Regions from separate parts of the Subtercola sp. RTI3 genome, predicted to be linked through region 1. Evidence: predicted binding sites of a transcription regulator. Region 1 holds the regulator's gene; the other holds the start of a gene.
The links. The regulator HrcA, encoded in region 1, represses chaperone genes, less so after heat shock. The targets are predictions, from matches to a motif close to TTNGCACTCGNNNNNNNCGAGTGCNAA.

Region 1 (4,078 bases):
CTTGATCGTCACCACTTCAGAGCTCTGGATGCCCGGCTTCAGTTCGACCTCAACGTCGCCGTCGAGCGCGCCCAGCGTCGTCGTCGTGCCCAGCACTGCATCCCACATCTGCACTTCGAGCGTGCACAGCAGGTCATCGCCGTTGCGGCTGAAGATGTCGTGGTGGGTCACCTTGACCTCGAGGTACAGGTCGCCCTGCGGGCCGCCGGCGGGGCCGACCTCACCCTGCGAGGGCATCTGCAGGCGAAGGCCGGTGTCGACGCCGGCCGGAATGTCGACGGGAATGATGCGACGGGCGCGAACACGGCCCTGGCCCTGGCAGGTGACGCAGGGTGCGGGGATGACCGTGCCGTAGCCGCGGCAGGTGCCACAGGGCGAACTCGTCATCACGTTGCCGAGCAGCGAGCGCACCGTGCGGGAGATCTGGCCGCTGCCGTGGCAGATGTCACAGGTCACTTCGTGGGTGCCCGGTTGGGCGCAGCTGCCGTTGCAGGTCTCGCAGAGCACGGCGGTGTCGACCTCGAGGTCGCGGTGGGTGCCGAAGATGACCTCGCTGAGGTCGACTTCGACGCGCAGCAGAGCGTCTTGGCCGCGCTCGGCGCGCGAGCGGGGGCCGCGCTGGCCACCCTGCTGGCCGCCGAAGAAGGTCTCGAAGATGTCTCCGAAACCGCCGAAGCCCTGGGCTCCGCCGCCAGCGCCACCGAAACCGGCCTGCGGGCCGCGATCGTAGTTCTGGCGCTGCCCGGGATCGCTCAGCACGTCGTACGCGTGCGTCACCGACTTGAACCTCTCTTGGGCATCCGGGCTCGGATTCACATCGGGGTGCAGTTCTCGGGCGAGCTTGCGGTACGCCTTCTTGATCTCGTCGGTGCTAGCGGTTCGCTCGACGCCGAGCACGTCGTAATGGTCAGCCACGAAGGGCTTCTCCTTTGTTCGGGAATTGCATCAGAAAGTTCACGATTCGCCTGTTTATGACTCGCCCAGGCTCTTCGAGAGGTAACGCGCCACGGCACGAACGGCCGCGATGTTGGTGGAGTAGTCCATGCGGGTGGGGCCGAGCACGCCGAGCCGCGCCACCTGGCCACCGACCGAGCTGTAGCCGCTCGCCAGCACGGAGGTCTCGGCGAGCCCGAACGACGCATTCTCGCGGCCGATGCTCACCGACATGCCGTGCTGGTCTGCCTGCATCTCGCTGAACAGGCGGAGCAGCACCACCTGCTCTTCGACAGCTTCGAGAACGGGCAGGATGCTGCCGGCGAAGTCTCCCTCGGTGCGCACCAGGTTCGCAGCCCCCGCGATGATGAGCTTCTCCTGCCGGTTCGCCGTGACCTGTTCGACGAGTGCGGCCACGATCACGTCGACCGAGAGGCGCTCTGGCGGCGTGAACTGCAAGGCGAAGGCAAGCAGGCCTGCAGCCGCTTCGTCGAGGCCGAACCCCGCGACAGCGTGATTCACCCGCGAACGCAGCGTGACCAGGAACTCGTCGTCGATGCCGGTCGGCAGTTCGACGATGCGCTGCTCGACGTGGCCCGTGTCGGTGATGACCACCGTGAGCAGGCGCACGGGCGTGAGAGCCACGAGCTCGATGTGCCGCACTTTCGCCTGCGAGAGAGAGGGGTACTGCACGAGCGCCACCTGCTGGGTGAGCTGCGAGAGTAGTCGAACGGTGCGGGCAAGCACATCGTCGATGTCGACGGAGGACCCCAAGAACGTCTCGATTGCCTGGCGTTGCGCGGGTGTGAGCGGCTTCAGGCCAGACAGATGATCGACGAAGAGCCGGTAGCCCTTGTCGGTGGGAATGCGGCCAGACGATGTGTGCGGCGCGACGATGAGCTCTTCTTCTTCGAGAAGCGCCATGTCGTTGCGAATGGTGGCGGCCGACACACCGAACGAATGGCGGTCGACGATCGACTTCGAACCAACCGGTTCGCGAGAGGCCACGTAGTCGTGCACGATCACTCTGAGCACTTCGAGGCTGCGTTCAGAGACCACTGTGTTGCCGCCTTCCGCCTAGCACTCAGGTATCTAGAGTGCCAATTATATATCGCCACACGCTGAGTAAAAATCATTGCTCAACCCGGTTGACGAGCAGTATCTTGTGCTTATGTCGAACTCCAACGGTACCCCGCCATATCAGCCGGCTGCCGGCCAGCCCGCACTCTCGTCTGCCGACGACAAGCTCTGGGCCTCCCTCTCTCATTTCGGCAACATCATTCCGCTCATCCCGGCCCTCATCATCTACCTGGTCTTCAAAGACCGCGGCACGCTGGTGCGGCAGGAGAGTACCGAAGCCCTGAACTGGACCATCAACGTCACCGGCATCATCGTGGTCGGCAACATCGTGGCCGGCGTGCTCGGCCTCATACCCGTCTTCGGCTGGATCATCGGCCTGCTGATCGGCCTCATCATCTGGGCGGTCGTGATCGTGAACCTGGTTTTCGCCATTGTCGGCGGCGTTCGGGTGAACGGTGGCGGCAGCTATCGGTATCCCGTCAATTTTCGCTGGATCAAGTAGCCCGGCCCACTTCTCGTAAGATCGTCGCAACCAACGAAAGGCGTCACAATGTCGAGCGAAGTTCCCCCTCCCGTCGGGCCTCCGGCTCCCCCGCCCCCCTCTGGCCCCGCCGGGTACGCGGTTCAGCCGCCCCTCAGCCCGAGCGACCAGCGCCTGTGGGCGACACTGATCCACGTCGGTGGCATCATCTTCGGATTCCTGCCCGCCCTGATCGGCTACCTGGTTCTGAAAGACCGGGGCGAGTTCATCCGCGACCACACCAAGACGGCGCTGAACTTTCAGATCACGCTGCTCATCGCGTATGTCATCGGCAGCATCCTGTCGATCGTCATCATCGGTGTCGTCGTGCTGATCGCCGCCGGCATCATCAGCATCATCTTCAGCATCATGGCTGCCCTCGCGGCCAACAAGGGTGAGCTCTATGTCTACCCGAAGTGGTGTGCGATCCAGTTCGTCAAGTAGCAACGTCGGCTGCGGTCGCAGCGCTCATCCTCAGGTGAGGCGCCGCACCACGGCATCGGCCAGAAGCCGCCCCCGCACGGTCAGCTCGATCGACCCGGCGAGGGCGGCTTGTGCGTTCACGAGGCCGTCGGCGATGAGCCCGGCCACCTCGCGGCGCGGTCCCGGCGCGAGTGAGGCCGTCGTGAGGGCGCCGCGGATGCGTGCGAGCAGCAGAATGCGCTCGACCTCACGCGCCTCGGCGTCGGGCGACTCCCGGCCGGCCGCCGGCGAGTGACCCGCCAGAATACGGTCGGCGTAGGCCGCGGGGTGCTTCACGTTCCACCAGCGGGTGCCGCCGACGTGGCTGTGGGCACCCGGGCCCACTCCCCACCAGTCGTGGCCCTGCCAGTACGCGAGGTTGTGGCGGGAAGGTTGGTTGCCGCGCGACCAGTTGCTCACCTCGTACCACTCGTAGCCGGCGGCAGCGAACCGGGCATCCGCCAGCTCATACATGTCGGCTTCGAGGTCGTCGTCGGGTTCGGGGTAGACGCCCGATCGAATCTGGCGGGCGAGTTTGGTGCCCTGCTCGACGATGAGTGCGTAGGCCGAGAGGTGGTCGGGGGCGATCTCAAGCGCCGCGTCGAGCGACCGGCTCCAGTCGTCGAGGCTCTCGCCCGGCGTGCCGTAGATGAGGTCGAGGCTGACCTGAAGGCCCGCGTCGCGCGCCCACTCGACCACCTGCGGTACCCGCTCGGGGTCGTGCGTGCGATCGAGGGTCTGCAGAACGTGCGGAACGGCCGACTGCATGCCGAAGCTCACCCGGGTGAACCCGGCGGCCGCGAGATCAGTGAGGTAACGGGCATCCACTGAGTCGGGGTTGGCCTCGGTGGTCACCTCGGCGCCCGGCGCGAGGCCCCAGGCCTCATCGACCGACCGCAGCATCTCGATGAGCTGGCTGCTCGGCAGCAGGGTGGGCGTGCCTCCGCCGAAGAACACGGTCGACACGGGTCGCTGCTCGACACCCGAGGCGGCCAGCACGTGCGCCGCCTGGTGTACCTCGAGCACGGCCTGGCCGGCGTAGTCGACCTGTTTTGCACCGCGAAGCTCGGTCGAGGTGTAGGT
Region 2 (4,078 bases), on a different contig from region 1:
GGGCCGACTCATTCTGCAGACCCTGCGCTCGCACGACCAGTTCAACACGACCATCTACAGTCTCAACGACCGGTACCGCGGCATCAAGAACGGTCGCGACGTGATCTTCGTGCACCCCGACGACATCGCCGAGCTGGGGCTCACCGACGGCCAGCGGGTCGACATCTACAGCGAGTGGCCGGGTGAACCCGACCGCGTGCTGCCCAACTACCGCGTTGTCACGTATCCGACGGCGAAGGGATGCGCGGCGGCATACTTTCCGGAGGCGAACGTGCTCATTCCACTCGCAAGCTCGGCCGATCGGAGCAACACTCCCGTGTCGAAGGCGATCATGGTGCGGCTGCAACCTGTGGTGGCGCTGGTCGACTGAGCGTGCACCGTTCGCCGACGGCCAGCTGCCAAAAGGTGAGGAGAACGTAGAGAAAGGCCGATGGGGGTGCCGCTCGTCGTCGGTCGCTCGCTAGGCTCTGTGGTGATAGGAGGCTCTGTGAAACTCACAGACTCCGCGTCGACGGCGGCGCTGTAGCGACAGCGCCCTACGATTTGTCAATCGGAAGGAATCGTCTCAATGACCGATCCACACACACCCTCAGGCGAGAACACCCCCGCGAATCTGCCGCTCGGCGGGTCTGACACGCCGCCGCCGGCCCCCGCGCCTGATTTCGAGCCCAGCGCGCCACCTGCACCGCCCGTGCCGCCCGTGGCCCCGGTCGCGCCCCCCGTCGCGCCGCCGACGTACGGTGTTGTTCCTCCTGCGCCTCCTGCGCCCCCGGCCTACAGTGCCCCGGCTGCCGCGCCGAACTACGGCGCTCCCGCCGCCACGCCGAACTACGGCGCTCCTGCGTACGGTGCTCCGGCATACGGTGCGCCGCCCATCGGCTATGCGGCGCCGACGGCAGGCAAGACGCCGATTCTGAGCATCATCGGCATGATCGTGGGCATCGTCGGCATTCTGATCTCGTTCATCAGCTATGGCATCGGCGGGTTCATTTTCTCAGTCGCAGCGGTGGTGCTCGGGTTTGTCGGAATGAAAAAAGAGCCGGCCGCGAAGGGCTTCTGGCTCACCGCGATCATCACCGGTTTCTTCGGTATTCTGCTGTCGATCGTTCTGATCACTGTGCTGATCGTCATTATTGCGAGCGCGTCCAGTTCGAGCACCTACTCCTACTGATCACAGCGTTGTTGACGCGGGTGTGGTGCGGGGCCTCGGCTCTGCGTCACACCCGGTCGGCGAGTATCGCCACGTGCTTCCCGTCGATGCGCGTGATGAAGAGCGTCGCGGACTCGGGCCCCGACAGCGCGAGCTTCGGTCGCAGCAGCGCCGGGTCGACGTCGACACCACGTTTCTTGATCTCGAGCGCGCCGATCTTTCGTGCCCGCAGCTCGCGCTTCAGCGCAGCGGTCGTGTAGGGCAGCACCTCCCGCACCCGAAACGCCGTCGCGAACGCAGTGGCACGGTGCTCGTCTGCCGTGAGGTACGCGATCTGCGACGACACCATTCGCGCATCGAGCGACCGAGCCAGGTCGCCGATGAGTCGGGCTCGAATCACACTGCCGTCGGGCTCGTAGAGGTACTCACCGAGCGGCCCCGGTTCGACGTCGTCGCTGTCGGCGCCCGCGGTCAGCTCGTCATGCGAGTTCGCCGTGATCACGAGCGCCGAGCGCCGGATGCCCGGGCGGGCCAGTGCCCCGAACCACAACCCCGTCTCGACCACACTGCCGTCGACGGAGACCCACTGCGCCTCGGCCTCGGCCGGCAGTAGAGCGCGATCGAGCCCGGGGCCGAGTTTGACCCCCACGGGCATCCGTTCAGCCAGTGCGAACGCGAAGTCGAGCGACGGGCTGAAGTCGTTCGGGTCGGTGAGGCGCGAAGTGTTGTTGTGGCCGGCGGTTCGGCGGGCCGGGTCGAGGTACACCGCGTCGACGCGCGAGACGTCGAATGCCTCGGCGTCGCCCTGTTCAACGCTCGCACTGGGAAAGGGAGCGAGGTTGTACGCCGCGATGGCGGCCGTGACCTCGTCACGTTCGACCGCGGTGACGTCGATGTCGAGTGCGGCGAGGGCGAGCGCATCGGCGCCGATGCCGCAGCCGAGGTCGGCCACACGGTGAAGGCCCGCCGCACGAAAGCGGCCCGCGTGCAGCGCGGCGACGTTCAGCCGGGTGGCCTGTTCGAGGCCCGCGTCGGTGAACAGCATGCGCCCGGCGAACTCGCCGAACTTCGCGCCCGCCTTGGCGCGCAGCCGGGCTTGGGTCATGACTGCGCCGACGAGGGCGGCGGAGTGCCCGGTCTTTCGCAGATCTGCCACGGAGCGCACGATATTGGTGCCCGTCGTGTACGGCGGAAGCGAGTCGAGCAGCCGCAAGCCCTCGGCCGTCATCAGGGTTTCGAGCTCGGTTCTCAACACCTCGTCAGTTTAGACGTGAGCCGTCACGCATTGGCACTCAGGTTGACCGAGTGCTAGAAACCCCCCTAAACTTCTATTAGCACTCTCAGTGTGAGTGTGCCAAAAACATGACTTTTGAACCGAAGAAAGAAGAGGTCAACAGTGTCGGTCTCCATCAAGCCGCTCGAAGATCGCATCGTCATCAAGCAGGTCGAAGCAGAAACGACGACCGCGTCTGGTCTCGTCATTCCTGACACGGCCAAAGAGAAGCCTCAAGAGGGCGTCGTCGAAGCCGTCGGCCCCGGTCGCATCGACGACAACGGCAACCGCGTGCCCCTCGACGTTTCGGTCGGTGACAAGGTTCTGTACTCGAAGTACGGCGGAACCGAGGTCAAGTACAACGGCGAAGAGTACCTCGTACTCTCGGCTCGCGACGTGCTGGCTGTTATCGTTCGATAGTGAGTTCACTGAAAAAGCCCGGGCCGAGTAGGTCCGGGCTTTTTTATGCCCTCGGGGCCTACCTCATCTGGGGCCTGCTGCCGCTCTACTTCGTCTTGCTTGCGCCCGCCAACGCATTCGAGATCGTGGCCTGGCGGGTGATCTGGGCGCTCGCCGTCTGCGCCGTGCTGCTCACGGTCGTGCGCGGCTGGCCGCGTTTTCTCGCCGTCTTCCGCCAGCCCCGGCTCGTGCTGGTCATGGGCCTCGCCGGCGTTCTGATCTACATCAATTGGCAGACGTACGTCATCGCCAGCACGAGCGGCCAGATTCTCGAGGCATCGCTCGGCTACTTCATCAATCCCATCGTGACGATTCTGCTCGGCGTCTTCATCTTGCGCGAGAGGCTCCGGATGCTGCAGTGGGTGAGCCTTGGCATCAGCCTCCTCGCCGTGGTGGTGCTGACCATCGGCTACGGCGCCATTCCGTGGATCTCGCTCATCCTTGCGGGGTCGTTCGGTACCTATGGTCTGCTGAAGAAGCAGGTCGGCCCCCGCATCGACGCCATCAACGGCCTCACGCTAGAGTCGCTCTGGTTGGCACCGCTGATGATCGTGCAGCTCAGCGTGGTCGGGGCCACCACAGGGCTGACGTTCGCCTCGCAGGGCGGCTGGCACACGGCAGGCCTCGTCGGGGCCGGTGTCGTCACGGCCGCTCCCTTGCTGCTTTTCGCGTCGGCCTCGAAGCGCATGCCGCTCGTCTACCTCGGTTTCGTGCAGTACCTCACACCGATAATGCAGTTCGTGGTGGGTGTGTTCATCCTGGGCGAACCCATGCCCCCCGAGCGCCTCGCCGGCTTCGCCATCGTGTGGATCGCCCTCATTGTGCTCACCGTCGACCTCGTGCGTGCGCGTCGCCCCCGGGCGCTCGTTACATAGATGTAACGCCGCTGTATTCATCTGGGTGCATTCTCGGGCTAATCTCACAGGGTAGGCAGGCTGCTCGCAGCTTTGTTCTCATCACATTTCGACTAGGAGTAACATGAGCGAATTTATTCGGGCACCGCGTGCTCCCCGCTCACGATCACTGAAGACAGCACTCAGCGCCATCGCACTCGTTGGCGCCAGCGCACTTGTCTTGAGCGGTTGTGCATCGGGTGGATCGACAACCAGCAGCAGCAGCTCTGCAGGTACCGGTCTGACGCTGAACATCGGCACGATCCTGCCACAGACAGGATCACTGGCAACCCTCGGGCCGCC

Region 2: a site for HrcA is predicted at 2,436-2,462, ahead of groES (co-chaperone GroES). Genes of this name have one in related genera too.

The regions. Positions count from the first base shown of each region.
Region 1 is NZ_JASJXO010000017.1:32,842-36,919, forward strand. Features, by position in the region: gene dnaJ (molecular chaperone DnaJ) at 1-915, opposite strand, end outside; gene hrcA (heat-inducible transcriptional repressor HrcA) at 970-1,992, opposite strand; gene QN358_RS08655 (DUF4870 domain-containing protein) at 2,105-2,515, shown strand; gene QN358_RS08660 (DUF4870 domain-containing protein) at 2,564-2,977, shown strand; gene hemW (radical SAM family heme chaperone HemW) at 3,008-4,078, opposite strand, start outside.
Region 2 is NZ_JASJXO010000007.1:23,130-27,207, reverse strand. Features, by position in the region: gene QN358_RS04440 (FdhF/YdeP family oxidoreductase) at 1-370, shown strand, start outside; gene QN358_RS04435 (hypothetical protein) at 569-1,171, shown strand; gene QN358_RS04430 (class I SAM-dependent methyltransferase) at 1,218-2,405, opposite strand; gene groES (co-chaperone GroES) at 2,547-2,843, shown strand; gene rarD (EamA family transporter RarD) at 2,843-3,757, shown strand; gene QN358_RS04415 (ABC transporter substrate-binding protein) at 3,861-4,078, shown strand, end outside.